Regions from separate parts of the Sphingobium sp. JS3065 genome, predicted to be linked through region 4. Evidence: predicted binding sites of a transcription regulator. Region 4 holds the regulator's gene; each other region holds the start of a gene.
The links. Region 4 encodes LexA, which represses DNA repair genes until DNA is damaged. Its sites were predicted from a motif close to GTTCCNCNCTTGTTCT; they were not measured.
Positions count from the first base shown of each region.

Region 1 (7,620 bases), 420 kb from region 4:
TGCCGCTGGTGCGTCGGCTGTTACCGGATCGAGGGGCCGGGCGCGCAGATTTTCGCCAGGGTGGAGGGCAGCCAGTTCGCGATCCAGGGCCTGCCCCTGCTGCCTCTGCTTGACTTTTTGCGTGTCCGGGGCGTTCTGGCGTCATGACCGACAAGCTCCCCTATGCCGAGGTGATCGGCGATCCCATCGCGCACAGCAAATCGCCGCTGATTCATAACTTCTGGCTCGATGCGCTGGGGATAGAGGCGGAATATAAGAAGACCCATGTGACCAGCGAAGGGCTGTCCGCCTATTTCCTGGCGCGGCGGGCCGATCCCGACTGGCTGGGATGCAACGTCACCATTCCGCACAAGATCGCGGTGATGGACTATACCGACGATCCGGGCGGCGTGCGGGAGCGGATCGGGGCGATGAACACCATCGCCAGCGAAACCGGCGGGCCGCTGATCGGCACCAACACCGATGCGGGCGGATTCCTGCAACCCTTGCTGCGCGATAAGTGGAAGGGGCAGAGCGCGGTGCTGGTCGGCGCGGGCGGTGCGGCGCGGGCGATCCTGTTCGCTTTGACCAGCCTGGGCGTGCCCGACATCAGCGTCATGGTCCGCGACGCGGCGAAGGGGCAGGCGCTGCTCGACCGCGCCGGGGTCAAGGGCCGGGTGATCGGCATGACCGACACGCTGCCCAGGGCCGATCTGCTGGTCAACACCAGTTCGCTCGGCATGGTGGGGCAGCCGTTGCTGGATCTGGACCTGACGCCGCTGGCGGACGAGGCGACCGTCTACGACATCGTCTATGCGCCGCTGGAGACCCCCTTGCTCAAGGCGGCGCGGGCGAGGGATTTGAAGACCCTGGATGGGCTGGAAATGCTGATCGGGCAGGCGGCGCTGGCCTTCGACATCTTCTTCGATGCGGAAGCGCCGCGTGAGCGGGACGAGGAATTGCGCGCCTTGCTGCTCGCCGCCTGACAGCGATGAAGATGACGGCATGAAGATTTACGGCCTTACCGGCTCCATCGGCATGGGCAAGTCCGCCGTGGCCGCCATGTTGCGGCGGGAGGGCGTGCCCCTGTTCGACGCGGATGCCGAAGTCCACCGGCTGCAAGGGCCGGGCGGACCGTTATTGCCCGCCATAGAGGCCCGCTTTCCCGGCACCACCGGTCCCAGGGGCGTCGACCGGGCGAAGCTGGGCGCGGCGGTGTTCGGCCATCCGCAGGAGTTGAAGGCGCTGGAAGCCATCGTCCATCCCGCCGTGCAACAGAGCCGCAGCGCGTTTCTGCGCCGTCATCGCTCGCGCAAATTCGTCGTGCTGGACATTCCGCTGTTGTTCGAGACTCATGGCCATCGGAAGCTGGCGGGCGTCATCGTCGTCACCGCCCCCGGCTGGAAGCAGCGCAAGCGCGTGCTGGCCCGGCCCGGCATGACCGCCGCAAAATTCCGCCGGATCGTCCATCTGCAAACAGCCGATGCTGAAAAGCGGCGGCGGGCGGATTATATCATCCATACCGGGACGACCTTCGCCAAGACCCGCAGCCAGGTTCGCCGCTTGGTCGCTTGCCTTGGGGCGAAGACAGGCCGATAAGGGACAGTCCCGAAAGAGTCGTTGAAGAGGGCGATGCGCGAGATTATTTTCGACACCGAAACGACTGGCTTCGACCCTGGCTCAGGCGATCGTCTGGTCGAAATCGGATGTATTGAACTCTTCAACCGGGTGCCCACGGGCCGCACCTTCCACGCTTATTATAATCCGCAGCGGGCGATGCCCGCCGCCGCCGAAGCCGTGCACGGGCTGTCGGACGGTTTCCTGAGGGACAAGCCGTTATTTTCCGACGGCGTCCAGCAATTGCTGGCCTTTCTGGAGGACAGCCATCTGGTCGCGCATAATGCGCGCTTCGACTTCGGCTTCCTGAATCATGAACTGAAGCTCTGCGGCCTGCCCGAAGTGTCGATGGAACGGATGATCGACACCGTCGCCATCGCCCGGCAGCTTCACCCCGGCGCCAAGCACAGCCTGGATGCGCTCTGCACCCGTTACGGCATCGACCGCAGCCATCGCATCAAGCATGGCGCGTTGCTCGACGCCGAATTGCTGGCCCAGCTTTACATCGAACTGACCGGCGGCCGTCAGATCGGCCTTGGTCTTGCACAGGAGGAAGAGAAACTCATTATAAATATGGAACTTGCGGCGAAAGCCGCGGTTCGCCCTGTTCGTCCCGCGCGCGTCTTCGTGGCCAGCGCGGAGGAGCTGGAGAGGCACGCAGCGTTCGTCGCGACGCTGGACAAGCCGCTCTGGCTTGAAGAGGCCTGATGACAGCCGTCCCCTTCCGGGATGCGCTGCCTTCAAGCCTCCATGCCGACGGATCGCCATCCCGGGCGGTCCGGCAAGAATAAGGAGAAGGCATATGGATATTCGTGTTTCCGGGCATCAGGTCGATACGGGCGACGCGCTCAAGCAGCATGTCTGGACCCGTCTGGAGGCCATGGCCGAGAAATATTTCTCCCGCGCGCTTTCCGCCCAGGTGACATTCCGGCCAGCCCCGCACGGCGCCTTCCATTGCGACATCGTCTGCCATGTCATGACCGGCCTGATCCTGAAAGGCGCGGGTGAGGCGCAGGAGGCGCACCCCGCCTTCGAACAGGCCGCGGAACGGATCGAAAAGCAGTTGCGCCGCTATCTGCGCCGCCTGAAGGATCGCGGCGCCCAGACGGCCGCCGCCGAAGCCAACCGGGCCAATGGGTTCGGCCCGGATGGACTGGACGGGGCGGGCTATACGATTTTCGCCTCCCTGGCCGATGAAGAGGAACCGGCCGAAGCGCCCCTGATCGTGGCGGAAACCCGCGTCGACATTCCCGAAGCCAGCGTTTCCGACGCGGTGATGATGCTGGACCTGCGCAACACCAACGCGCTGCTGTTCGTCAATGCCGGGACGGCTGCCTACAACATGGTCTATCGCCGCCATGACGGGACCATCGGCTGGGTGGAGCCGCGCCTGGGCTGATCACCGCCCCCTGGCCGCCGGTTGACCTTGGTCTGCGGGCGGCCTATGGGGCCAGACTTTAAAGATCCGGGCATTGCGTCATTTTTCCGAAGCTGGGCGCGGCTCGGCTGGGATTCGGCATGGTTCATTTCAACGATATCGTCGCACCGGATGCGTTGGGCACCGCTCTTTCGGTCAACGGCAAGAAGCAGTTGTTTCAGAAGGTCGCGGCGCTCGCGGCGAAAGCATATGGCCTCAACGCCGATCTGGTGGCGGATGCTCTGCTGGAGCGCGAAAAGCTGGGGTCCACCGGTTTCGGCGGCGGCGTCGCGATTCCCCATGCCAAGATTCCCGACCTGAAGAAGATGTGCGGCGTGGTCGTCCTGCTCGATCCGGCGGTGCAGTTCGACGCGGTGGACGAAGCGCCGGTCGACATTGTTTTTGCGCTGCTTTCCCCGATCGATTCCGGGGCCGAGCATTTGAAGACGCTGGCGCGGGTGTCGCGCTATCTGCGGGATGAGGGGCAGGTCGCCCGGCTGCGCGGCGCGAAGTCGACGGCGGCGCTTCATGCCCTGCTCGCCGGTGGCGAGGCGCGTGACGCTGCCTGATTCCGGCGCCGAAGCCTCGCCCAGCGGGGAGGCGGCGCATTTCCGGGCGCTGGAGAATCTCTACCGTTCGGCGCCGATCAACCGGCTGTTCCGGTCGGAACTGACGATCCCGGTGGAGGGTCGGTCGATCATCCATTTCGATGTGGACGAAACGCAGTTCCATGCCGCCGGCGCGATACACGGCACCGTCTATTTCAAGATGCTGGACGATGCGGCCTTCTACGCCGCCAACAGCCTGGTCAGCGACCGTTTCCTGCTGACCACCAGCTTCAACCTGTTGTTCACCCGGCCGATCGGGCCGGGCCGCATCCGCGCCGAAGGGCGCTGGATCAGCGGCAAGCGGCGCGTCTATGTCGCCGAAGCCAGCCTGATCGACGCCGAAGGGGAGGAGGTCGGGCGGGGAACCGGCACCTTCATGCGATCGCAATTCCCGCTTTCCTCGCTGCCGGGCTATGCCGACTGATCGCTTGACCAGCGCGCTGCTGGTCAACGCGCTGGTGCGGCGCTGCGCCGCTGCCGGGGGTTTTGCCACTGTGCTGGTCAAGGGCGATGAAATCAGCGGCGTCATATTGATCCAGGCGCTTGAAAAAGGGCGGGAACTGGGCCTGTTCGAGCGCGTTTCCAATTTTGCGGGCGGTTTCAGCCTGACCCGCTGTGGCCCGGACCCGGACAAGGGGACGGAGGCGATGGCCCAATATCTTGCGCGACGCCGCGCTTCGGACCCCGATCTGTGGGTTTTGGAGCTTGATATCGCGGATGCGGAACGGTTCGCCGCTGAAACGATCTGTTAACCGTTGACTCCCCTTGCGCGCGCGGGCACAGGCCCCCGACGCTTTCAACGCGCAGGTTGCCGGTTTCGTCCATGGGGGGCGGATGCAGGTAAACACGCAGACGGGGGGCGGCCGGACGTCGGTGTTTTGGGTTTTGACGTCCCGGCCAAGAACCGCATGATTTTGAGCAATAATGAGTTTTCGTCTGAAGGCTGCGATCGTCGCGGCATTTTCCCTTTCCGCCGCTGCGGCGTTGAATACGGCCGACATGTCGAGCGCTTCCGAAGCGGCTCCGTCGGTCCTGCCCCTTCCGGGAACCACTGAGCTGAATGCAGCTCCGGCCGGCGCGAAGCCCGCCGTCACCTTTGCCGCGCCGCGCGAAGTCGTGCAGTCGCTGGCTCCCCTTTCCGACAGCGCCGATGTGAAGGCCGACAATCTCGCCGCCCTCGTGGATGCGCAAGGCATGGCCGAGGATGTTTCCGGCGACATGAAGTGCCTGGCCGGCGCCGTCTATTTCGAATCCAAGGGCGAAAGCCTGGAAGGCCAGTTGGCCGTCGCCCGCGTCATCATCAACCGCGCCCGGTCCGGCCGCTTCGCCGACAGCCTGTGCGGGGTCGTCTATCAGCCGGGCCAGTTCAGCTTCGTGCGCGGCAACGGCATGCCGTCGATCCGCATGGGCAGCGAAAGCTGGCGCGAAGCCGTCGCCATCGCCCAGATCGCAATGGAAGATAGCTGGGACAGCCAGGCCGAAGGCGCGCTCTATTTCCATGCCCGCCGCGTCTCGCCGGGCTGGGGCAAGCGCCAGTTGGCCGCCATCGACAACCACATCTTCTATCGCTGACACTTTCGCGCCGAGCGCGCAGGGGGTGAAGAAGGGCCGGTTCGGGAGTTTCCTGAATCGGCCCTTTCCTTTTGTTCCCTTCCTGTTCTAAGAACCGGGAATGGACTCCGATCTTTCCGACAGTTGTTCGCCCTTGACCGACGGCACGGCGCTGGCCGTGGCGCGGGGCACGCTGCGCCTGTTCTTCCGCCACGACATGAGCGGGATATTGGAGGTGCCGCTGCCCAATGGGCGGCGCGCCGACATCATGGCGCTGGACGGGGCGGGGCGGATCACCATCGTGGAGATCAAGTGCAGCCGCGCCGACCTGTTGGGCGACATGAAATGGCCGGATTATTTCGACTATTGCGACCGCTATTTCTGGGCGGTGCCGTCAGGCTTCGACCTGTCGCTGTTCGAGAGCGAGGCGCTGTGGCCGGGGCGGACGGGGTTGATCGTCGCGGACCAATATGATGCCGAACTGGTGCGCCCTGCGCCCATGGAACCACTGGCGGCGGCGCGGCGCAAGGCGGAGACGCTGCGCTTCGCCCGAAGGGCGGCGCGGCGGCTGACGGCGCTGGCCGACCCCGATCATGCGGCGGAACTAGGCGGTAATTTCGGCTGATTGGGTGGTTAGCCGTCATTCTTTTACCCCTCTCCCTGGAGGGTCTGCCAGAGGCACGTGACTCTGGCCGAGGCTGCGTAGACTTGGCAGCTTGCTGCCTTGGTCGTCGCTGGGTGAGGGAGCGAACAGGTCGATCATGCCCCCGGCATGATCTAAGGGCTGCGGGGCAGCCCTTACCTGTTCGCTCGATCCACAGGATCGCGCGGGCCGCAGGCCCGCACCCCCTCATCCAACTGCGCCTAGCTTCGCTCCGCTCAGCAAGGCTCCATATCCTTCTCCCTCAAGGGAGAAGGAATGTCTTGGGTTACCCAAAAATCAGAATACCGGCCCTTGCACCGGTCCCTTGGGCGCGGCCGTCGTCTTCGCCGCGCTCAGCGCTTCCGTCAGCCCCGGCGTGCGGCCGTCGCGTTCCGCATAGTCCCGCGCCGACATGCCGGCGATCGTGTCGCGCTTGTCGGGATTGGCCCCCTGCGCCACCAGTAGCCGGACCAGCCCCACATCGCGAAGCTGCACCGCCCGGATCAGCGGGGTTTCGCCGCTGCCATTGGCCTTGTCCACCTGCGCATTATAGGTGAGCAGGCTGCGCGCGCCTTCCTCGAACCGGGCCTGCACGGCGTCCATCAGCGGCGTGTTGCCTCCATTGTCGGTCAGGTTCGGGTTCGCGCCCTTGGCCAGCAGGAAGGTCAGCCATGTATTGTCGCGCCGGGCGACCACCAGGTGCAGCGCGGTGTCGCCCGTGGTCACGTCGCGGCTGTTGATGACGGTGGAGCCGGGCTTCTGGATCAGGTCGGTCACCTTCTGCCCGTCGGCATCCTTGACCGCCTTCAGAAAATTGTAATTGTCGGAAAACTGCGCGTGTGCGGCCATCGGCGCCGCGACCGGCGACAACAGCGCCAGGGCCAGAGCGGCGGCACGGCCAACGCCCATCCAAGCCGGAAAACGTCCTGTCATTTTGTCCATAGCCCCGTTGGGATTTGCAAATCGGGCCATAGCAGGGCATGGCTGGCGGCGCCATGAACAAAGCGCTGATTTCGCTCGCCCTGCCGCTCATCGCCCTGCTGGCAGCCTGTAATATGGGAACGGGAGGCAATGCATCAAGCGGGGATGAGAGCGCCCGGGGCGACCTGCATGGGGCGAGCATCGGCGCGCCCTTCACCCTGACCGATCAATCGGGCAAAAAGGTCCGCTGGGACGATTTCAAGGGCCAGTACCGGCTGGTCTATTTCGGCTATACCTATTGCCCGGATGTCTGCCCGGTCGACCTGCAACGCATCATGCAGGGCTTCGCCAGGTTCGAGAAGGACAAGCCCGCCCTGGCCGCGAAGGTCCAGCCGATCCTGATCAGCCTGGATCCGGAGCGGGACACGCCCGCCGTCCTCAAAACCTATGTCGCCGCCTTCCACCCCCGGCTAATCGGCCTGACCGGCACGCCGGACGAGATCGCCAGGGTGGCCAAGGATTTCGTCGTGATCTATAACAAGGAAGAGGCGAAGGGCGCGAGCGACTATCTGGTCAGCCACAGCCGCACGCCCTATCTCTTCGGGACCGATGGCGCGCCGGTCGCGCTGGTGCCGGTGGACGATCCGGCGACGCCGGACGTGGATGAGGGCGACCCTGCCAAGGTCATCGCCTTCCTCGAAAAATGGATTAAATGACGGTTGGACTTCTGGGAAAAGCCCCTCGACAAGCTGGACCGCGCCGAATGGGAAGCGTTATGCGACGGTTGCGGCAAATGCTGCCTGCACAAGGCGGAGGATGAGGATACGGGGCGCATCTACCCCACCAATGTCGCCTGCCGGCTGCTCGACCGGCATAGCGGGCAA
Region 1 is NZ_CP102664.1:2,837,832-2,845,451, forward strand. Features, by position in the region: gene NUH86_RS13875 (Maf family protein) at 1-147, shown strand, start outside; gene aroE (shikimate dehydrogenase) at 144-965, shown strand; gene coaE (dephospho-CoA kinase) at 985-1,578, shown strand; gene dnaQ (DNA polymerase III subunit epsilon) at 1,612-2,304, shown strand; gene hpf (ribosome hibernation-promoting factor, HPF/YfiA family) at 2,399-2,995, shown strand; gene NUH86_RS13900 (PTS sugar transporter subunit IIA) at 3,115-3,582, shown strand; gene NUH86_RS13905 (PaaI family thioesterase) at 3,542-4,045, shown strand; gene NUH86_RS13910 (DUF1491 family protein) at 4,035-4,373, shown strand; gene NUH86_RS13915 (cell wall hydrolase) at 4,546-5,193, shown strand; gene NUH86_RS13920 (MmcB family DNA repair protein) at 5,294-5,797, shown strand; gene NUH86_RS13925 (ankyrin repeat domain-containing protein) at 6,113-6,748, opposite strand; gene NUH86_RS13930 (SCO family protein) at 6,796-7,452, shown strand; gene NUH86_RS13935 (YcgN family cysteine cluster protein) at 7,456-7,620, shown strand, end outside.
Region 1: NUH86_RS13920 (MmcB family DNA repair protein) is a predicted target of LexA. The motif match lies at 5,267-5,282, and genes of this name have one in related genera.

Region 2 (7,620 bases), 1.3 Mb from region 4:
TTCCTACGCTCCCCCTCCGGAAAGCCGGAAGACGGCACCGGATCGCCATGATCCCCCGGCGCGGTCGCGGAGGGCGGATCGGACGCATCCATGCTGTCCTTCAACCCCTCGTCCAGCTTCTCTTCCTGGGTCACGGCATGGTCCTGCGCATCGGTCGGGCGATTGTCCCCCGCCTCCTCGCGGCTGTTGGGGCGAATATCCGTCTTGTCGTTCATCATGCGCTCCTCTCCGGCGCCGCAAAGGCGCCTCATCGATCAACGGATGGCGGCAGACGCCGGTTCCCCTGATCGACCAACGCATGGAACCCTTCGACCAGCTTCACCGCCAAGGGGCGACAGCGCCCCCGCCTTGGCCTAGACTTTTGCCATGAGCATGAAAAACGAAGACGGCGAGCCGGGCGTGCCGCCGGCGGTCGCACTTTATTCGATCCTGGGTTTCTGGTTCTTCTACGCGGTGCTGGTGACGCTGCGCGCCTCCGTCATGGGGTTCGAGGCGCAGGGGGCCATGGCCGCCCGCCGCGCCGTGGTGTCGGTGATCGGCATCGTCGTCACCTGGATTCTCTATCTCTGCCTGCGCCGCTTCGACCGCCAGCCGCTGATCACGCGCATCGTCGCCGCCTTCACCCTGGCCGCGCCTTTCGCGCTGGCGATGGCGGCCGCCAATTTCTACGTCTTCAACATCTACGACCCGGCATCGCTCTTCCCCGATCCCGATTATCGCAAATATGCCAGCGAACAGGGTTTCGCCCTGATGCAGATCGTGGAGGACGCGATCAGCCGCTATTTCTTCCTTTCCGCCTGGGCCGGGCTGTACCTCGCCCTTTCCTACGCCAGCGAAGCGCATCGCGTCGAACGCCGCGCCGACCGGCTGGAACGCGCCGCCCAACAGGCCGAACTGCGCTCCCTGCGCTATCAGGTGAACCCGCATTTCCTGTTCAACACGCTGAACTCCCTCTCCTCCCTGGTCATGAAGGACCGGCGGGACGAGGCGGAACAGATGATCCTCTCCCTCTCCAACTTCTACCGCACCAGCCTGACCGGCGACCCGCTGGAGGATGTCTCGCTGGAGGAGGAGGTGCATCTCCAGAAACTCTATCTGGATATTGAGGCGGTCCGCTTCCCCGACCGCCTTTCGACCAGCATCCACATTCCGGACGGGCTGCTGAGCGCCTGCGTCCCCGGCCTGATCCTGCAACCGCTGGTCGAAAACGCGATCAAATATGGCGTGTCGCGCACGTCCACCCCCGTCACCATCGCCATCGCCGCGCGCGAAGAGCAGGGCATGCTCCACATCAGCGTCACCGACAATGGCGACCAGCCGCCGGGCGAAGCCGACGCAGGCAGCGGCATCGGCCTCGCCAATGTGCGCGACCGGCTGATCGCCCGCTTCGGCGAACAGGGCCGGATCGACTATGGCCCACGCCCCGGCGGCGGCTTCGCGGTAAACCTGACCCTCCCCATCATCCGCCGGAGCTAGGACGTGCGGAGCCTTCCCGAACGAAATCCCCCATATTCCCGGCACAGTTTGCGAAAGGTTGAAGCATGACCATCCGGACGCTGATCGTCGACGATGAACCTTTGGCCGTCGAACGCCTCCAGATGCTCTGCGCCCGCGAACCGCGCATCGCCCTGGCCGGCACCGCCAGCGACGGGGAAGCGGCGCTGCGCCTGATCGAGGGGCTGGAACCGGACCTGGTGATGCTCGACATCGCCATGCCCCTGCTCGACGGCATCGGCGTGGCGCGGGCCGCCTCGCGCATGGGCATCCGCCCCGCCGTGATCTTCGTCACCGCGTTCGAGGGTTTCGCGGTGGAGGCCTTCGACCTCGCCGCCGTGGACTATCTGCTGAAACCGGTCGCCCATGAACGCCTTTCCCGCGCCATCGACCGGGTCGAACAGGCGCTGGGCAACCGCGCCGCCCCCTCCCCCGCCACCAGCGCGGAGGACGAACCCGAATGGGCCCAGGAATTCTGGGTCCCCCACCGCTCCGAACTGATCCGCATCGGCGCCGTCCAGATCGACCGGATCGAGGCGGAACGCGACTATATGCGGCTGCATGTGGGGGCCGGCAGCTACCTTCTGCACCAGACGATCAGCTCATTGGAAAGCCGGCTGGACCCGCAGCAATTCGTCCGCCTGCACCGCTCCCACATCGTGCGCCGCGACCATATCGCCCGCCTGCGCCACGACGGCAGCGGCGTCTGGTCCGCCTGCCTGGCCGACGGCACCGAAATCCGCATCGGCCGCACCTACCTGGCCAACGCCCGCGCCCTGACCGGCCGCTAACAAAATCCTCCCCATCGAAGATGGGGAGGGGGACCATGCGAAGCATGGTGGAGGGGAAATGCGCAATGCCTGCCCCCAACACTCCGGCCCAACAAAAAAGGCCCGGCATCCACCGGGCCTTTCTCAAGCATCAGCCAAGGAACCTCAGTTCCCTGCAACGACCGGCTTCTCCTTGCCCTTATCGGCAAAACGCGCGCCACTGCCCGCCTTGGCGATCGCCAGTTCCACCGAACCGCGCACATGGGCAGCGGCAACCGACTGGCACTTCTTGATCTCGGCCGATGTCGCGCCATGCTCGCAGACTTTCCACGCGGCCCGCCAGATGCGCCCTTTCAACGCCCTCTGGCCCTTCACGCTCGACAGATCCAGGTCGTGATAACGGACCTCGGCAGTCTTGCCGTTGGATTCGAATTCCTCGGCGGAAGCCGTACCGGCGACACCCAGCAAAGCGGCAACAGCGATCATTTTCGCGGCGATCATGGCAATATCTCCTCAACCATCTCTGTCCGCTCGCAGCGGACCTCCAGCGAAGAGAAGAGCGGCCTAAAGAAATAAGATCATCGCTTCCGTCTTCGCAGCCTGAGCTTTACGCCCACCGCAAAAACATCGCTTCCCGCATTCGACCGGCGCCCATCCCGCTCGGCCAACGACGCCCCTATCGACCAAATGCAGTCCAGCCCGGACGAACGTCAATTTTACGTCAAGAAAACAAATATTCCGTAACGGAAAATGACGAACAGCCACCGGAAAGGCCCATAAGAAAGCACCCCCGGCGCAAGGGAATGGCCGGGGGTGCATCCAGGAAGCTGTCGGGCTCTCCGGGATCTCTTTCCAATATCGTCAGCGAGGGGGCCTCGCACCGGCCGCATTTTATCAGGTCGCCGCCATGACGTCCCGCATCATAGCGCCGTCGCCCAACGGCCGTTTTCCCCATTCGATGATCCGCCGTCCCGCCGCGCCCGGCAGCATCCGCCAGGGACGAACCGACGCCATTCATCCACGAACGACATCACCGCCCTTGTCCCACAAGCTGCGCCCGCAAATTGGCCAGCGTCCGCGCATCGACAACAGGCCGCTCCGGCGCCTCCTTCCCCTCGCGCAGCTTCCTGCGGTCCTTCTCCGGCGGCTCCACCACCCGCACCCTGACCGGCGCATGGCCCGCGGCCCTGATCCCCAATTGCTCCGCCGCCCCCCGCGACAGGTCGATGATCCGCCCCCGCCCGGAAAAAGGCCCGCGATCGTTCACCCGCACCAATATCGTCCGCCCCGTCTCCAGCGACGTCACCTCGACATAGCTCGGCAAGGGCAGGGTCGTATGCGCCGCCGTCACCGCCCTGGGGACGAACCGCTCCCCATTGGCCGTCCGGTTCCCGCTCTCATGCCCATACCAGCTTGCATAGCCCAGATAGTCATAAGCCGGATCGGCGGCAGGCACATAAGTCACCCCCCGCACGCTATAGGGCTTCCCCACCCGCACCGGCACATCGCTCACCGGCCGGAACTTCACGCCCCCGCCGCAGCCCGCCAGCGCCACCGCGGCGGCCAGCGCCCCGCACCGCATCCGAACCGAAATCCCGCTCATCCCCCAGCCCCTACCCCAGCGGCCCTGCGGAGAAAAGCGCCGCCTTTTCCTTTCGTCGCACACACCCTATCTTCCCCGCCACGAAGCCTTGCCCCCGAAGAACAAATCTGGAACAACACGCCCCCATGAGTCTCACGCAAATTTCCGTCCGCGGCGCCCGCGAGCACAACCTCAAGGGCGTCGACGTAGACCTCCCCCGCGACAGCCTGATCGTGATCACGGGCCTGTCCGGCTCCGGCAAGTCCAGCCTCGCCTTCGACACCATCTATGCGGAGGGTCAGCGCCGCTATGTGGAGTCCCTCTCCGCCTACGCCCGCCAGTTCCTGGAGATGATGCAGAAGCCCGACGTGGAGCATATAGAGGGCCTCTCCCCCGCCATCTCCATCGAGCAGAAGACGACCAGCCGCAACCCCCGCTCCACGGTCGCCACGGTCACGGAAATCTACGACTATATGCGCCTCCTCTGGGCGCGCGTCGGCATTCCCTACAGCCCGGCCACCGGCCTCCCCATCAGCGCCCAGACCGTCAGCCAGATGGTCGACCGCGTGATGCTGCTCCCCGAAGGCACCCGCTTCTACCTCCTCGCCCCCGTGGTGCGCGGCCGCAAGGGCGAGTATCGCAAGGAACTGGCGGAATGGCAGAAGGCCGGCTTCACCCGCGTCCGCATCGACGGCGAACTCTACGCCATCGAGGACGCCCCCGCCCTCGACAAGAAATACAAGCATGACATCGAAGTCGTGGTCGACCGCCTGGCCGTCACCCAAGACATGTCCACCCGCCTCGCCGACAGCTTCGAACAAGCCCTGAAACTCGCCGACGGCCTCGCCTATGTCGACCTCGCCGACACCACGGTCGCAGCCCTGACTCCCTCCCCCCAGGGGGGGAGGGCTGGGGAGAGGGGGAGCCCCAAACGCGAAGCCACCCTCAAGGGCGCAGGCATCCCCGAAAACCGCATCGTCTTCTCCGAAAAATTCGCCTGCCCTGTCAGCGGCTTCACCATCCCCGAAATCGAACCCCGCCTCTTCTCCTTCAACGCCCCGCAGGGCGCCTGCCCCGCCTGCGACGGGCTGGGCGAACGTCAGTTGTTCGACCCCGAACTGGTCGTCCCCAACGAAGCCCTCAGCCTCAAGAAGGGCGCCGTCGTCCCCTGGGCCAAATCCAACCCGCCCAGCCCCTATTATATGCAAGTCCTTGGGTCTCTCGCGAAAGAATTCGGCTTCTCCCTGGAAACCCCCTGGGCCGACCTCCCGCCGGAGGTGAAGATCATCATCCTCCACGGCACCGCGGGCAAACCCGTCACCCTCCGCTTCGTCGACGGCAAGAAAAGCTACGAGGTAAAGAAACCCTTCGAAGGCGTGATCGGCAACCTCAACCGCCGCCTGCTCCAGACCGAATCCGCCTGGATGCGGGAGGAACTGGGCAAATATCAAACCGCCATGCCGTGCGAGACCTGCGACGGCGCCCGCCTCAAACCCGAAGCCCGCGCCGTCAAGATCGCGGGGGAGGACATCTCCCTCTCCACCCGCCGCTCCGTGGTCGACGCCCTGCGCTTCTTCCAGACCCTCCCCACCCACCTCAACGATCAGCAGAACCAGATCGCCAAGGCCATCCTCAAGGAAATCGTGGAGCGCCTCGGCTTCCTCAACAATGTCGGCCTCGACTATCTGAACCTGGACCGCACCAGCGGCACGCTGTCCGGCGGCGAGTCCCAGCGCATCCGCCTCGCCAGCCAGATCGGCAGCGGCCTCTCCGGCGTCCTCTACGTCCTCGATGAACCGTCCATCGGCCTGCACCAGCGCGACAATGACCGCCTGCTCATCACCCTGAAACGCCTGCGCGACCTCGGCAACACCGTCATCGTCGTGGAACATGATGAGGACGCGATCCGCACCGCCGACTATATCGTCGACATGGGACCGGGCGCGGGCGTCCACGGCGGCACCATCGTCGCGCAAGGCAACCTCAACGAACTGCTCGCCCACAAGGACAGCCTGACCGCCGATTATCTGAACGGCACCCGCCGCATCGAAGTCCCCACCCGACGCCGCAAGGGCACGGGCAAGAAACTCACCGTCCACAACGCCCGCGCCAACAATCTGCAAGGCGTCACCGCGTCGATCCCGCTCGGCACCTTCACCTGCATCACCGGCGTCTCCGGCTCAGGCAAGTCCAGCTTCACCATCGACACCCTCTACGCAGCGTCAGCCCGCGCCCTCAACGGCGCCCGCATCGTCGCCGGGCCGCACGACAGGATCACGGGCCTCGAACATTGCGACAAGGTGATCGACATCGACCAGTCGCCCATCGGCCGCACCCCCCGCTCCAACCCGGCGACCTACACAGGCGCCTTCACCAACATCCGCGACTGGTTCGCCGGCCTCCCCGAAGCCCAGGCGCGCGGCTACAAGCCCGGCCGCTTCAGCTTCAACGTGAAGGGCGGCCGCTGCGAAGCCTGCCAGGGCGACGGCGTGCTCAAGATCGAGATGCACTTCCTCCCCGACGTCTACGTCACCTGCGACGTCTGCCACGGCGCCCGCTACAATCGCGAGACGCTGGAGGTGAAGTTCAAGGGCCACAGCATCGCCGACGTGCTCGACATGACGGTCGAGGACGCGGTGGAATTCTTCAAGGCCGTCCCACCCATCCGCGACAAGATGGCGATGCTGGCCGAAGTGGGCCTCGGCTATGTCAAGGTCGGCCAGCAGGCCACCACCCTCTCCGGCGGCGAAGCCCAGCGCGTCAAACTCGCCAAGGAACTCTCGCGCCGCGCCACCGGCCAGACCCTCTACATATTGGACGAACCCACCACCGGCCTCCATTTCGAGGATGTCCGCAAACTGCTCGAAGTCCTCCACGCCCTGGTCGAACAAGGCAACAGCGTGGTCGTGATCGAACATAATCTGGATGTCATCAAGACCGCCGACTGGATCATCGACATGGGACCGGAAGGCGGCGTCAAAGGCGGCGAAGTGGTCGCCGAAGGCACCCCGGAAAAGGTGGCGAAGAACGCCCGGAGCTTTACCGGACGGTATTTGGCGCCGTTGTTGGGGTTGGAAGCCGTGGCAGCGGAGTGATTATCAATCCTGATATGGCACTTCATCGGTTGGTAGAATGCTAGATCCGCCTGACTGGATTGTCATATGCATGTTGATGCGAGCAGCCGCAGCGACTTGGCGACCAGTTACACCGGCGCCCTGATCGTCAGTTATCGCGACAGTTTCCTTACCCCAACAATCGGGAACTAAATTAAAGCATTCGTGGTGGTGCGCAATCCATGCGACTTCCGGGAAGCCCGGATCAAGATCAGGATCGGCCCTAAAAATATGCCAAGTGTGGGTGGAAGGAATGTCTATACGCGAGGGGATTGCCCCACCGCCGCCGCCTAGGGTGGGCCTAGTACTTCCCCAATCCCCATAAGTCAGATCAGTCTGCTGAAATCTCTGCGTTAGCGCAGAATATAAACGCCTCTCTGACCCAGTCTCTTCGGCATCCCCAATGATATGGGAGAAGCTATCGGGAAAGGAACTCGACATAACGACGATTTCCGCTTCCGGCAGGGCATTCACAATTCTTTCCAACACAGGAAGTGCCCAAGATTCCAGATCAATGTAATTGCGTGACCAACCTGCATCCACGACGAAGAGTGTATCATGGGGCAAAGGAGGCATATCAATTAAAATGTCAGACAGCGGAATAGTTGCACCTCGACGCTGATGGACTATTAAACCCCTATCTAGACGCTCTGCATTTCCT
Region 2 is NZ_CP102664.1:190,560-198,179, reverse strand. Features, by position in the region: gene NUH86_RS01010 (hypothetical protein) at 1-218, opposite strand, end outside; gene NUH86_RS01005 (sensor histidine kinase) at 367-1,476, shown strand; gene NUH86_RS01000 (LytR/AlgR family response regulator transcription factor) at 1,542-2,285, shown strand; gene NUH86_RS00995 (UrcA family protein) at 2,430-2,765, opposite strand; gene NUH86_RS00990 (septal ring lytic transglycosylase RlpA family protein) at 3,295-3,867, opposite strand; gene uvrA (excinuclease ABC subunit UvrA) at 3,993-6,941, shown strand; gene NUH86_RS00980 (beta family protein) at 6,945-7,620, opposite strand, start outside.
Region 2: uvrA (excinuclease ABC subunit UvrA) is a predicted target of LexA. The motif match lies at 3,966-3,981, and genes of this name have one in related genera.

Region 3 (7,620 bases), 1.5 Mb from region 4:
TTCGAGATTGAACTTCTGACCTAGTCACCTGGAACTGAAATAAGTTACATTGTATATGCTTCTTGGTGGTGGCAGGAGGCATGGATGGTTGGTCGTCAGGCGGACGTGTTGGCATTGAGTGCCGCTGAACGCACGTTTCTGGAATCGCAGGTGCGGCGTCACAAGGCACCTCGCTCGTTATCGGACCGCTGCCGGATGGTCCTGCTTTGCGCGGACGGGCTGCAGAGCAAGGAGGTTGCCGAGCGGCTTGGGGTTCACGAGCACACGGTCGGCAAGTGGCGTCGTCGTTTTGCGCAAGCCGGCGTTGAAGGGCTGACCGACGAGTATCGGGCGGGTCGGCCGCGCACGGTGAGCGATGCGCAAGTCGCGCAAGTAATCGAGCGCACGCTGAACACCACGCCCAAGGATGCTACGCATTGGTCGATCCGTTCGATGGCGGCGGAGGCTGGTCTGTCGCACACGACGATCCGCCGTATCTGGGTCGCATTCGGCCTGCAGCCGCACCGCTCGGAGACGTTCAAACTGTCGAGTGATCCACTGTTCGTCGACAAGGTGCAGGACATCGTCGGGCTGTACCTGTCACCTCCGAACCGTGCGGTGGTGCTATGCGTGGACGAGAAATCGCAAATCCAGGCACTCGATCGCGAACAGCCGGTATTGCCGATGGCGCCCGGCATACCCGAGCGACGCACCCATACCTACGTCCGCAACGGCACGACATCGCTGTTCGCCGCGCTCGACATTGCCACGGGCGCCGTGATCGGAAAATGCTACAAGCGGCATCGCGCGACAGAGTTCCTCGATTTTCTCAAGCAGATCGATGCGGCAATGCCCAAAGGCCCCGAGGTCCACCTTGTGATGGACAACTACGCCACCCACAAGACGCCCCGGATCAAGGCCTGGCTCGCCCGTCGTCCGCACTGGCACGTGCACTTCACGCCGACGTCAGCATCGTGGATCAATCAGGTCGAACGCTGGTTCGCCGAGTTGACGCGCAAGCAATTGCAGCGAGCCGTCCACCGCTCAACGGCCGAACTCGAAGCCGATATCGCCGCCTTCATCGCCGCTCACAACGAAAAACCCAAGCCCTACAAATGGGTCAAATCCGCCGACGATATCCTCGCCTCGGTCAGACGCTTCTGCCAAAAAACAATGAGCCGAACTTCGGATTCAGGTGACTAGCTCGTCCTGCCATTGCTCGACCAAGCTGCCCGGCGCGACCACCAGACAGCGCTCGAGATCACTGCGCGCGATCAACTCCTTGATCAGCAGGCCGGCCATGATCGTCTTGCCCGCACCAGGATCGTCGGCCAGCAGGAAGCGTAGTGGCTGACGCGGAAGCATCTCGCCATAAACCGCCGAAATCTGGTGCGGCAGCGGATCGACAAGGCTGGTGTGGATCGCGAGATAAGGGTCGAAATAATGCGCCAGCTTGATCCGATTAGCCTCGGTGACCAGGCGCAGCAATGCGCCATCTCCGTCGAACGACCAAGGCCGCCCGTTGACCTCGACTTCAAGCCGATATTCGTCGTCGCGATAGAGCACGGCCTCAGCCACGGCGCCGTTCAGATCGCGGTAGACGACATTGATCGCCTGATCCCCGATCCAGTCTACGGAAAGGATCTGGGCCGCCTGGGGCGAGGCGATGCCCCGCACCGACGCGCCGTTTCGAATCTCTTCAAGCCTTGCCATATCTACCTTTACTGACCGCAGCCGCACCGATGCTCACACCGCAAAGTCTGCTTTCTCCAAAGCCGCCTCGGTCTCGGCTTGATTGACGACAACGATATGCTGGCTTCGGGCCGGCAGCTTGGCGGCGTCCCCCAACAGGCCGAGCCGTTTGAGAACATAGAAGAGCATCGCGTAGCGCACGGTGAGGACCGCCGAGCCCTTCTCCATCCCATAGTCTTTGGCGACGACCGCTTTCTGGCTGGCGGTTAGATCCGGGTGAGGCCCGATCTCTACCCCGAACCGCTCTTGCCACAGCGCATCCTGATCAGAGGCCGCGCCAGGCTCGCCGAGGGTGCCGATCCCGAGAACCCGCGGCAGAAGGAAATCTTTGAACTTGTCGGTGACGTGACAATAGCCGCGGACGTGCCAGCGGAACCCGTCGTAACCAAAGGCGTGGGGCGTTATCCGCCGCCAGATCGAGTCAGGCCGATCCTTGCTCATCGACTGATAATGAATGTCCACCGAGCGGTGATCGCGCACTGCGCTGAGAACCGTGCGCAGGACCGCTGCGTCGACATCCCTTCGTGGCGTCAAGGCTATGTCAGTTTCAGGAACCTGGGTGATCCAAGATTCCGACAAGTCGATCAGCCCTTCAGCAACCGACCGAAGGCGCGACAGGTAGCCGTCCGGGTCGGGTTTGAGAAAATGGGGCTCGAAAAGGTCGCTCGCGACGTACCGCTTGGCGCTCTTGTCATAGAGGGCGTTGTGTGGAGCTCGCTCCTGGTAGAGCGTCAGATCCTTCGATGCCTGCGGCACGGAGACATCGAACATATCGATGATGTCCGAACGATTGACCCCGCCCTCCCAGAACAGGCGAAACTCGATGAACTCGAGGCGACGCTCCACGCCCCACTTCAATGTCGTCAGGCTTTCCGCCATCCGAATCTTCCTCCAAACCGGATGCAGATAAAAACTATATGGACACATCTGCACGACGTGTGTAGTTTCTATTCCCATCACGGGAGTCGCGTCAAGCAAAACCGTGTCGGGCAACAGGAGGACCACATGGCCAAGACACCTTCGAAGAGTGAAGTTACGAGCAAAAAGGTCGCGACTGCGGCCTCGAAGGTGCTGCGCGATCCCAAGTCGAGCACCGCAGCCAAATCGGCCGCTGCGTCGGCGTTGACGCAGCGCCCGAACAAGAAGAAGTGAACTTGGAGGTTATTTACAATGTCCATTTCCGCCAACGATCTCGTCGGCTATCTCAGGGCCGAATTTGATAAGGCATCGAAGTGGCGCCTCATTCTCTTGGTTGTCCAATTTCTTGCCGTCGTGCCAACTGCTTTATCCGTGGTGATCGCTGGCGAAACACTACTCTATTTGCTCGCCATAGTCGGACCCATTCTGATTGTCGTTTGGTGGATCGTCCGAGGCGTATATCGGCGCGCTAGGTCCGCCGCCCATTCCGCGCGCAGAGCCAGCCTGATCCTCGGTGGTCTTGGCGCCGAGTTCTCGCCTGAAGAATATCAGCGCCTTCGGCAGGTCTTCACCGTCGATGAAGGGCTTGCCGAAGCCAAGATCAACCCAGATTACTATGCGAGTGGAGCCCCTCCCGGCTACCGGCGGCTTGGCGAGCTGCTCGAAGAATCGGCCTTCTATTCGAAGGATATCCATCGAATGAGCGGAAACGCGATGGGCGCGTTGTTCGTCGGCTTCATCGCGCTCGCGGTCGCAGCCGCATTGGCTAGCGTGCCTTTCACGGACCGTGTGACAGCTATCACCGGCATCAAGGTCGTTCTCGCGATCCTCGTTTTCCTGCTCTCGTCCGATGTATTCGGCGCCATGACCGAGCATCGAGAGGCGTTCAGGGAAGCCGAGTCCGTCCAGAGCCGCATGGCTGCTGCACATGCCAAAGGCTTTCCTCAAGGCGACGTCCTGCTCGCGATGACCGATTACAACAACGCGATGGAGAGTGCTCCTGAAGCCGTCCCAGGCGTGTTCGCGAGTATGGAGAACCGGCTCAACCGAAGATGGGCTGAATATAAGCGCGACCGCGACGAAGCACGTGCAGCTACCGGGAGCGCTGGCGCATGAAGCACACCGCACTGTTTAAGAATTTCATGGATGGCGTCGTTGACTTGAACACGACACGGCTCGGCCAACTGGAATCGAGCGTCGAAGCCATTAAGACTTTTATCCGCGACTCCAATTGGGAGCCCCGCTTGCGAAGCTTCCTTGCGCAGGGATCGTGGGCCCAAAGGACAATCATAAAGCCAATCGCCGGAAGCCCGTTTGACGCCGACATTCTGGTGCGCGTCTCGCACGTCGATGGTTGGGAGCCAAGGGACTACATCAACACACTCCGGCAGGTATTCCGCGAAAGTGCCACCTATAGGGACAAGGTCTCTAGCTACTCACATTGTGTGACAATAACCTACGCCGGCGAACGAAAAATCGACGTTGCGCCGCTCGTAGTCGGTCGAGACGGCAACGGGTCTGAAGAAGTATGCAACCGGATAACCAACGCATTTGAAAGCAGCGACCCCCAGCGCTACACTGAGTGGTTCAATGAGCGGAACGGCTATTCAGGGAGCAACAGCTTCCGCAAGGTCACGCGTCTTCTAAAATACCTGCGGGGCATCAAGAAGACATTTAAGTGCCCCTCAGTGCTTCTGACCACATTGCTGGGCTACCGAATTACTTGGCTGGACAAAAATACGACCGCATTCGAGGACACCCCATCCGCGCTGCAGACAGTGATGGGAAGGCTGGACGACTACCTTCAAGCGAATGCAACGCGGCCGTTGGTTTCCAATCCGTCTCAGGCTGACGAGGACTTCGGCACCCTCCTCACCGATGAAGAGTACTCGAACTTCCGTTCGTTTGTGAACAAATATCGAGGCTGGATCGATGACGCCATTGCCGAGGAAGACTTCAGCAAGAGCATATCTGCCTGGCAGCGAATTTTTGGAGAGGAATTCGGTAAGGGCGCTCTCGCCAAGATTGCAGCGACCATTGACGAGGCGACCATCACCGTTGGATCCTTGCTAAGCAGTGTGGCGCACCATCCCGATCGTTTGGTTGAGGCAGTTCGCGATTTCGGAACCAGGATACTTCCGTCGTGGTTTTACCGCCCTCCACACCTTCATGACCCCCAGTGGGTTCGTGGATCTGGGGCGCCGGTCCACGTCAATGTAACGGCCACATACCATCCTCACCGACGCTCATCAGATGAAAGGCGGGTCGCGTCTGGTGACACCCTTCCTGCTCATGGAGGCCTCTGGTTTGAGGCACGCCTGTGGGGCGGTGCACCGATCGATTCCAGTTATCGTGTTGAGTGGCGCGTCACCAATACAGGCTATGCCGCGCTTTCCCGTCATCAGGGACGTGGTGATTTTTACGCACCGTCCGTTGGTGCCAGACGCTGGGAGGAACTCAGTTGGCGGGGTGTACATTTTGTCGAAGCATTCCTGATACGCCGCGCCGATGATACATTGGTAGGACAGAGTGCTCCATTTGACGTCGTAATCTTGTGACCTATTTCCGCTATTGCAATGGACAAATATTCCTTCACCCGTTCATGCGTTTTCCGCCTCGGCCTACGACCAGAACGCAAATCTTCCACGAACCGCGGATCTCCCACTGCCATGCGCCCGAACTTGCTCGGCGGTGTATTCGTCCGCACCAGAAAGGTCTCGATCTGCTCCAGTAGCTCCATCGCCGTCCGACTCGCTTTGCTCTTGCGTTCTTGTTATGTTCATATTAGGAAGGCGTCCTAGAGTCTAGGATGATTTTTCCTAGCATTCGTGACAGGACAGTGTGATGGACGAAGCACGACAGGCTCTCGACGAGCTCATCTCATCCCGCAAGGGCTGCACCTACTCGGGAATTTCCCGGCTCCTCGGTCGCAATGTCTCTTACATCCAGCAGTACATCCGCAAAGGCAGCCCGCGGTATCTGGACGAGAGCGATCGCAACATTCTCGCGCGCTTCTTTGGCGTGGATGAGCGCGTGCTGGGCGCCCCCTCTCATCGCAGCGCACCTGTTGTCGAACTGGTGCAGATCCCGGTTCTGGACGTTGAAGCCTCCGCCGGTCACGGCGCGCTCGCCGAAATGGAAAGCAAAAGCGGACAATTCGGTTTCGACGAAGTTTGGCTCCGCAAGCTCACCCCAAGCAAGGCTTCAAGTCTGTCGATCATCCATGTTCATGGCGACTCGATGGAACCCACGCTCAACGACAGCGACGAGGTCATGGTCGACCTCGGTGACGGCCAATCACGGCTTCGCGACGGCATCTATGTCCTGCGCATGGATGACGCGCTCAGCGTCAAGCGGATCGCCATCGAACCCCAGGGACGGCGGATTTCGGTGGTGAGCGACAATGCCGCCTATCCAAGCTGGCACGGGCTCGAACGCCGCGCCATCAACATCGTCGGCCGGGTGCTCTGGTTCGGCCGCAAACTACAGTAGAGTTTCAAAATGTTCCTGACACTTGCAGCCGCCGTCGTCGCGGCAGGACAAAGCTTCACCTGTACCCCGACCCATGTCTGGGACGGCGATGGACCGATCTGGTGCGCGGAGGGCCCGCATATCCGTATTTCGGGTATTGCAGCGCGCGAGATGGACGGCACCTGCCGGACCAACCAGCCCTGCCCGCCCGCCACTGCGCTCGAAGCGCGCGACCGCCTCGTTTCGCTCTTCGGCGGCTCACGCGGGACAATCCCGACAGGGCATGTGATCGTTTTTGCCCCGGCCATGCACTGCCGCTCTGAAGGTTCGGCCGGTGGCTCGCGGACAGCGGCCTGGTGCACCCTTGCCTCGGGCGCCGATCTATCCTGTGCGATGGTCCGCACCGGAACGGTGCTGCGGTGGGACCGCTACTGGAAGAACCACCGTTGCCGCTGAGCGACTGGGAGCTCTGGGCCTGCGCCAACCAGGTTCTCACAACCCATGGGCATGATGCCCGGCGCCATGTGGCCGAGCAGATCGGCGCTCTTGCCCTCGCCGGTGATCAGGAAGGTGTCCGCACCTGGCAAGAGATCGCAAGACGAATTGCCGACCTGGCAGACCTCAGGGATGCGCCGACGTCCCGGCACTGACCGATACGTCTTCAAGTGGTCGACAGCGCCCTGTGGCACTGCTCAACCGATCGGCGAAAAATCGCCCAGGAAGAGACAGGCCTGCCCTTCGCCGCGCATACCGCCTTCGCCTTCGATTACGAACCCGCGCATGCGCTCGACCAGATGCCGCGCGAGATCGACCCGGGCGTTCCGCTGCTGGCGCGGGTCGTCGGCATTGAGTCCGCAGAGAACTGGCTCGGGGGCTACCGCAAGCGCCACTTCCAGATGGGTGAGCAGAATATCGTCAGCGATTCGGGGCATGGCCGCATTGAGAACAAATTAGGAACATAAAGTCAATCTGCATGCCTTTGAACTCAGGCGACGAGCCCTCTTGCGACTGCTGTCAGATGCCGATTTCGAAGGGTTTGACGATCGAGCGGTCACGCTCGGGTGGCTCGCGACCGGGCGCTTGTACCTTATCCATCTGATCGCCCTTTGCTTGCCCCTGGGCCGCCGCATCGCGGAGCAGATCGACGGTTTCGAGCGCCGAGCGCTTCATGCCGGTGTTGCGCCCGACCGCAGCTTCGAGCCGTGACGCATTGTCGACGAAGAGCGTGAGTCCGTCACGCAAACGGGTGATTGTCACCAGGAACGTCTGCTGGTTCGACAGATTGCGCTCCCGGCTGTCCATGACCGCGATCCCTCGGTCCGAGGTCAATCCCTGCGCCATGTGGGCATTGAGCGCGTAGGCGAGGTCTAGCCTCCGCAACATCGGATCCTCCCTTGCCAGCTCATGCGCGATGCCCATCGATGTAGTCAGTTTAACGGACTTGCTGTCGATCCCGGTAATCCGGGCTTGATCGGCATTGATCAGGCCGCGCTTGTGGTC
Region 3 is NZ_CP102664.1:397,596-405,215, reverse strand. Features, by position in the region: gene NUH86_RS02055 (IS630 family transposase) at 85-1,182, shown strand; partial or broken gene NUH86_RS02050 (SNF2-related protein) at 1,180-1,692, opposite strand; gene NUH86_RS02045 (helix-turn-helix transcriptional regulator) at 1,726-2,610, opposite strand; gene NUH86_RS02040 (hypothetical protein) at 2,737-2,883, shown strand; gene NUH86_RS02035 (hypothetical protein) at 2,902-3,765, shown strand; gene NUH86_RS02030 (SMODS domain-containing nucleotidyltransferase) at 3,762-5,207, shown strand; gene NUH86_RS02025 (S24 family peptidase) at 5,494-6,141, shown strand; gene NUH86_RS02020 (thermonuclease family protein) at 6,151-6,576, shown strand; gene NUH86_RS02015 (DUF6961 family protein) at 6,567-6,770, shown strand; gene NUH86_RS02010 (hypothetical protein) at 6,786-7,082, shown strand; gene mobF (MobF family relaxase) at 7,135-7,620, opposite strand, start outside.
Region 3: NUH86_RS02025 (S24 family peptidase) is a predicted target of LexA. The motif match lies at 5,411-5,426, and genes of this name have one in related genera.

Region 4 (7,620 bases):
ACCAGCGAGGACGGCTCCGTCATGGGCTTCCGCCACCGCGACCTGCCGATCCATTCGGTCCAGTTCCACCCGGAAAGCATCGCCACCGAACATGGCCATGACATGCTGGCGAATTTCATGCGGATCGCGGGCATCCCCGTTCAGCAGCGCGTGGCGGCCTGAGGGCCTGAGGCGCTTTTTCCTGTCTTGCAACCCCGCCCACTCGACTCCGGCGCCATCCCATGATTAAGGCAGCGTCGATGACACGCCTGCCCGATCCCGCTACTCCGCTCGACGCGCAACAGGCCGCCACGGCCTTCGACCTGCTGTTCGATGCCGACCTGCCCGAAGGGGAGATCGCCAGCTTCCTCGTCACCATGGCCCGGCGCGGCGAGACGGCCACGGAAATCGCCGCCGCCGCCCGTGCCATGCGCGCCCGCACGATCCCGGTCGCTGCTCCGCCCGGCGCGATAGACGTATGCGGCACGGGCGGAGACGGCCACCACACCCTTAACGTGTCGACTGCCGTATCCCTGGTGGTTGCCGCCGCAGGCGTGCCCGTCGCCAAGCATGGCAACCGCGCCGCCTCCTCCAAGGCAGGGGCAGCCGACACGCTCGAAGCGCTCGGCCTCGATCTCGACCGCGCCGCGCAAACCGCCGAAGCGACGCTGGCCGACCTTGGCATCTGCTTCCTCTTCGCGCAAAATTATCACCCCGCGCTCAAACGCCTGGGTCCGATCCGCAAGGCGATCGGCGAACGCACCATCTTCAACCTGATGGGTCCGCTCGCCAATCCGGCGGGGGTGCGCCGTCAACTGGTCGGCATCGCCCGCCCCGACTATGTCCCCGTCTATGCGGAGGCGATAGCGGAACTCGGCGTCGACCATGCCTTGATCGTGTCCGGTGACGAGGGGCTGGACGAATTGTCGCTGGCAGGGGGCAATGAACTGGCGGAAGTGAAAGGCGACCGGCTGGTCGCCATGCGTCGACTGACCGCCGCCGAACTCGGCCTATCCACCCACCCGGTCGAAGCGATCAAGGGCGGCGATCCCGCCTATAACGCCGCCGCCCTGCGCGCCCTGCTGCAAGGCGAAGCGGGGCCTTACCGGGACGCGGTGCTGCTGAACGCCGCCGCCGCCCTTGTCGTCGCGGACGCCGTATCCGATTTCCGCGAAGGGGTGGAGGAAGCCGCCGAAACCATCGACCGGGGCCTTGCCAACGCGCTCCTCAATTGCTGGATTGCCTACCCATGACCAACAAGCTGATCGAAATCTGCGATGTGAAGCGGGAGGAAGTCGCCCGCCGCAAGGCCGCGATCACCGTTTCCACGCTGCACGCCCGCGCCGCCGAGCAGACGCCCCCGCGCGGCTTCCGCAAGGCGCTGGACGATGCCGCCCGCTCCGGCTTCGGCCTGATCGCGGAGGTCAAGAAGGCCAGCCCGTCCAGGGGCCTGATCCGCCCGGATTTCGACCCGCCCGCCCATGCGCAGGCCTATGCCGCCGGGGGCGCGGCCTGCCTGTCGGTGCTGACCGACGAACCCTATTTCCAGGGCCATGACGATTATCTGATGGCCGCCCGTTCCGCCTGCGCCCTGCCGGTGCTGCGCAAGGATTTCATCGTCGATCCGTGGCAGGTGCTGGAAAGCCGCTCGCTGGGCGCGGACGCGATCCTGATCATCGTCGCCGCGCTGGACGACGATCAGATGGCGGAAATAGAGGACGCGGCCCTTGGCCTGGGCATGGACGCGCTGGTCGAAGTGCATGACGCGCAGGAACTGGAACGGGCGATGAAGCTGCGCTCCCGCCTGATCGGCGTCAACAATCGCGACCTGCGCGACTTCACCGTGGACTTCGCCCGCACCTATGAACTGGTCGAGCGGGCGCCGGAAGGCTGCACCTTCGTCGCGGAAAGCGGCATCGGCGGCCATGACGACCTGATCGCCATGTCGAACCATGGCGTGCGCTGCTTCCTGGTCGGGGAAACGCTGATGAAACAGGCCGATGTCGAAGCGGCCACCCGCAATCTGCTGACAGGGCGATGAGCAGGCTCACCCATCTGGACGATGACGGTTCGGCCCATATGGTCGACGTCTCGGCCAAGGCGGTGACGGCGCGTCAGGCCGTCGCCACCGGCCGCATCGGCATGAGCGCGGAAGCCGCCGCCGCCATCGCGCAGGGGCTGGTGAAGAAGGGCGATGTGCTGGCCGTCGCCCGCGTGGCCGGGATCATGGCCGCCAAGCGGACCGCCGACCTGATCCCGCTTTGCCATCCGATCGCGCTCAGTTCCGTCAGCATCGACCTCGATCTGGACGAGGGCGGCGTCACCGTCACCGCCACCGCGAAAACGGCGGGCCAGACAGGTGTCGAGATGGAGGCGCTCACCGCCGCGACGGTGGCGCTGCTGACCGTCTACGACATGGCGAAGGCGCTCGACAAGGGCATGATCATCGGCGACGTGCGCCTGCTCGCCAAGACCGGCGGCAAGTCCGGCGACTGGACCGCGGGGAACCGGACCGGCGGGGACGGGCAAGCGGCATGAGCCTGCTCCCCGTCGCGGAAGCGCAAAGCCGCCTGATGGCGCTCGCGACGCCGCTGCCGACGGAGCATGTGGCCGTTGCCGCCTGCGCCGGTCGCTGGCTGACCGAAGATATCGCCGCCCTGCGCGACCAGCCCTGGGCCGATCTGTCGGCGATGGACGGCTATGCGATCCGCGCAAGCGAATGGCCTGGGCCATGGCGGGTCGCCGCCGAAAGCGCGGCGGGCGGGCCGCTTCCTCCGCCCCTGGCCCCCGGTGAAGCCTGCCGCATCTTCACGGGCGCTCCCCTGCCCCAGGGCGCGGACAGCGTCCTGATCCAGGAGGATGCGGCGCGGGACGAAACGCTCCTGCGGGGATTGGGCGGCGCGCTGGCGCTCGGCCGCAATGTCCGCGCCGCCGCCTCGGACTTCCACAAGGGCGGCCTTCTTTTGAAGAGGGGCGCTGCGCTCGGCCCCGCGCAGATCGCCCTTGCCGTGCTGGGCGGCCATGGCGCCTTGCCCGTCGCCCGGCGCGCGCGCATCGCCCTGATTTCCACCGGCAACGAACTGGTCCCGCCCGGCGCGCCTGCCGTGGAGGGCCAGCTTCCCTCCTCCAACGCCCCCATGCTGGCCGCGCTGCTGGGCAGCCTGCCCTGCGACGTCATCGACCTGGGGATCGTGCCCGACGATCTCGACAACGTGACCCAGGCCTTCGCCCGCGCCGGGCAGGCCGACATCATCGTGTCGACCGGCGGCGCGTCGGTGGGGGATCATGACATCGTCCGCCCGGCCTTCGCCCGCGCGGGTGGCTCGCTCGATTTCTGGAAGATCCGCATGCGCCCCGGCAAGCCGCTCATGGCAGGCACGCTGGGGTCCGCCATCTTCCTGGGCCTGCCCGGCAATCCCGTGTCGGCCTTCGTCACCGCGACGCTGTTCCTGCTGCCGTTGGTCCGCCACTTGATGGGCGCCGCATCGCCCCTGCCCCGCACGGCGCCAGCAACCCTCTCCGCTCCCCTTCCCGCCACCGGAGAACGGGATGACTATCTGCGCGCCTTCCGCACCGAAGCGGGCGTCGTTTCGGTAACCTCGCAGGACAGCGCCGCCACGGCCGCCCTGGCGATGGCCGACTGTCTCATCTTGCGCGCCGCCGGTTCAACCGCCGCCCAGGCCGGCGCTTCCGTCACGGTCCTGCCCCTTACATAAGGAAAGGGGCCGCGAAGCGACCCCTTCCAGTGCAGTCCTGTTGAAGCGGCTGCATTCAGATCATGTCCTGAACGACGGCCAACCCTTTTCAGCGCTGCTGCTTATCGGGCGCCTTGTCCTTGCGGCTTTCGTCGCCCATCTGACCCTGGCGATTTTCCTGCTGCTGCTGACGTCCGCCCTGGCTGGAGCGGTCGCCGCCCTGCTGATCGCGGCGTTGACCGCCGCCCTGATTATTCTGGTTGGGCATCTTACTCTCCTATTCGCCTTCTTCCAGGAAGGCAGTCGTGTAAACGGCCCGCTCGCCGCCGCGTTCCCGCAAATGCGGCGAACCGTTAGGCGCTTGACTTACCCCTGTCCGTTTCCTATGCGTTCTCCATCCGTTCTAAAGAGGGTAAGGCGAGATGTTGACACCCAAGCAACAGGAATTGCTGAGCTTCATTCAGACCCGGCTGGAGGAGGGAGGCGTCTCCCCTTCTTTCGAGGAGATGAAGGAAGCGCTGGATTTGCGGTCCAAATCCGGCATTCACCGCCTGATCAACGCATTGGAGGAACGCGGCTTCATCCGCCGCCTGCCCAATCGCGCCCGCGCGCTGGAAGTGCTCAAGCTGCCCGACGCCATGCATCGCGCGCCCAAGCCCGTCGCGCCTGCCACCACGGCCCTGGCGACCGGGTCGGCGATAAGCAAGCCGCCGGTCGCCGCCAATGACATAGTGGAGATTCCGCTGCACGGCCGCATCGCCGCGGGCGTGCCGATAGAGGCGCTGGAGGGGCAGAATATGCTCTCCGTGCCCGCCGCCCTGCTGGGCACCGGGGATCATTATGCGCTGGAAGTGGCGGGGGATTCCATGGTCGAAGCGGGCATACTCGACGGCGACTTCGCCCTCATCCAACGGACCGACGTGGCGAGGGAGGGGCAGATCGTGGTCGCGCTGATCGACGAGAATGAGGCTACGCTCAAATATTTCCGGCGGGAGGGGCAGAAGGTTCGGCTCGATCCCGCCAATGGCGCCTATGAACCGCAAATCTACGATCCCCGGCAGGTCCGCATACAGGGCAAGCTGGCCGGATTGCTGCGGCGCTATAACTGACGTCCGGGGAATCGGCGCGGCCGGGTCGCGGGCCGCGCCACCCAGGGATGCTCGTCATTCCAGGCCTTCACCCGCCTTATGCCGCCATGGTCGAGATCGATCGCAAGGCCGCCGGTCGAGGCCAGGGACTGTCGATCGACCTTCAGCCAGCGGGGGCGGCAGAAACCCGGCAAGCGCCGGTCGCTGACGACGATGTCGGAGCGCGCGCAATCCCGCGTCAATATCCCATTGTCGATCCGCATGCCGCTCCGCGTCAGCAACAGGTTCCAGTTCCGGCCCCCGCCCGTCAGACGGACAGCGCAGAGATCGGCAGAACAGCGCGCTTGCGGCAGCGCCGCCATCGCCTCCAGCGCGCCGTCATAACCGACACTCTCCATCATGGCGTCGCGCACATAGCGGCCCGCCCGTTCACGCAGCATCGCCATGCCGCCATTCGCGGTGCGGACCGCGACGTGGCGACCGTCCCCGCTTATCAGGATGGAAGGCACGGAGCTTGTCAGCACCATCGCCACCCCGGCCGTCACCGGCATCAGCCCCGCCCAGCGCCACCGGCTTCGCCACAACAGGCAACACAGCATGCCCAACAGGATCAGGCCGAACGCCAGCCCCGATTGCGCGGGAGCCAGAACCACCGCCCAGGGGCTGGACGCCACCCCATGCGCGACCAGCAGCAACAGGTCCAGCGCCCGCGCCGTGAGCCACCAGAAGGGCGCGCCCCATCCGCCCAGGTCCAACAGCAAAGCCGTCGCCTCCAGCGGCATGACGACCAGGGTGGTCAGCGGTATGGCCACCAGATTGGCGACAGCCCCCAGCACGCCCGCCTTGTGAAAATGAAAAAGCGCGATCGGCGCCAGCACCAGTTCGACGGCCAACCCGGTCGCCAGCATGCCGACAAGATTGCGCGCCACCCGGCGCCACATCGCCTCGTCCCGCGCCGACAGGAAAGCGCGGAAGCGGGGATGCTCCCCCAGCGACACCAGGGCGACCACGGCGGCGAAGCTCATCTGGAAACTCGGCCCCACCAGCGCTTCGGGCCAGAGCAGCAGCACCGCCAGCGCCCCCGCCGCCACCAGCCTGAGCGTGATCGCATCCCGCCCCATCGCCAGCCCGCCCAGCACCAGCATGGCGGCGACGCAGGACCGCACGGTCGGCACTTCCGCCCCGGTCAGCAGCGTATAGCCAATGCCCGCCAAAGCGCCGCCGCACGCCGCGACCAGCATCAACGGCCAATCGAGCGCCGCCCGCCGGCTGAGCGCCATCACCCGCATCGACAGGAAAATCACCGCCGCGATCAACGCCGTGACGTGCAGCCCGCTGATCGACAGCAGATGGGCAAGCCCGCTCCGCCGCATCGCCGCGGCATCGGCTTCGGCGATCGCCCCCTGATCCCCAGTCGCCAGAGCGGCGGCGATGCCGGCCCCCTGTCCCGGCGCCCGTTCCAATATATGCGCGAACAGCCGCGCCCGCAGCGGCGGTTCCGCCGTCGCTGGCCGCAGGACGGAAATGGGCCGCAGGGCGCGCCCGGTCGCGCCGATCCCGTCGAAATAGGCGCGCCGCGCAAAATCATAGCCACCCGGCAGGCTTGGCGGCGCGGGCGGCATCAGCCTCGCCCGGAAACGGATGATCGCCCCATCCCCCACGCCCGCCGGGGCAATCGCGTCGTCAAGATTGATGCGTATCAGGGACGGCAGCGCAGGCATGCCGACAGGACGCACCAGCACGCGACTCATCTGCCGCGCAGGCAGCCTGTCGACCGACCGGACCTCCCCCGTCAGTTCGACAAAGGCCGCATGAGGCAAGGGCGGCGCCCCCCACATCATCGCTTTCGCCCAGACCAGCAGGCACCCCGCGCAGGCCAAGAGGCTGCCCGCCAGAATCGCCCGGCGCACCCGTCCACCGGGCGGCAGGACAAGCGCGCCGCACGCCGCCGCCAGCATGGCGCAACAAAAGGCAAGCCATTCCAACCTGTTGGGCAGGACGAACCAGGCCGCGATGCCCGTCCCCAAAGCGACCGGAACCCAAAGCGGCAGCCGCTCCCGCTCTTCCTCCAGCCAAAGTTCCAGGCCGCGCCAAAGCCGTCCCGCTCCCGCCCGGACGGAAGTGACATCGGAGGTTTGTCGTGGCTCGAAAGCCATGCTAGGGGGCGACGCGATCATGAATGGGCCAAGTGGAATCGGGGCGAATGTCAGGGAATGAAGCGGTGAGCGCCACGGGTTCGAACAAACAGGTAGTAACCCGTTTTGCGCCCTCGCCTACCGGTTTTCTGCATATCGGCGGCGCGCGCACCGCGCTTTTCAACTGGCTGTTCGCGCGCCATCATGGCGGCAGGTTCCTGCTGCGGATCGAGGATACCGACCGCGCCCGCTCCACGGAGGAAGCCGTGGCCGCCATTTTCGACGGCCTCGATTGGCTGGGCCTGGGCGGCGACGAACCCGCCGTCTTCCAGTTCGAGCGCACCCCGCGCCATGCCGAAGTGGCGAACCAGTTGCTGGCGGGCGGCCATGCCTATCGCTGCTATGCGACACCGGAGGAACTGGCCGAATTGCGCGAACAGCAGCGCGCCGCCAGACAACCGATGCGCTATGACGGACGCTGGCGCGACCGCGATCCCTCCGAAGCGCCCGAAGGCGCGCCCTTCGTCATCCGCCTGAAAGCGCCCCGTGAAGGCGAAACCGTCATAGAGGACGCCGTGCAGGGCCGCGTCGTCGTCCAGAATGCGGAGCTGGACGACATGATCCTGCTGCGCTCCGACGGCACGCCCACCTATATGCTGGCCGTGGTGGTCGACGATCATGACATGGGCGTCACCCACGTCATTCGCGGCGACGACCATCTCA
Region 4 is NZ_CP102664.1:2,412,973-2,420,592, forward strand. Features, by position in the region: gene NUH86_RS11735 (anthranilate synthase component II) at 1-162, shown strand, start outside; gene trpD (anthranilate phosphoribosyltransferase) at 240-1,232, shown strand; gene trpC (indole-3-glycerol phosphate synthase TrpC) at 1,229-2,020, shown strand; gene moaC (cyclic pyranopterin monophosphate synthase MoaC) at 2,017-2,517, shown strand; gene NUH86_RS11755 (molybdopterin molybdotransferase MoeA) at 2,514-3,695, shown strand; gene NUH86_RS11760 (hypothetical protein) at 3,784-3,942, opposite strand; gene lexA (transcriptional repressor LexA) at 4,097-4,783, shown strand; gene NUH86_RS11770 (ComEC/Rec2 family competence protein) at 4,774-6,918, opposite strand; gene gltX (glutamate--tRNA ligase) at 6,966-7,620, shown strand, end outside.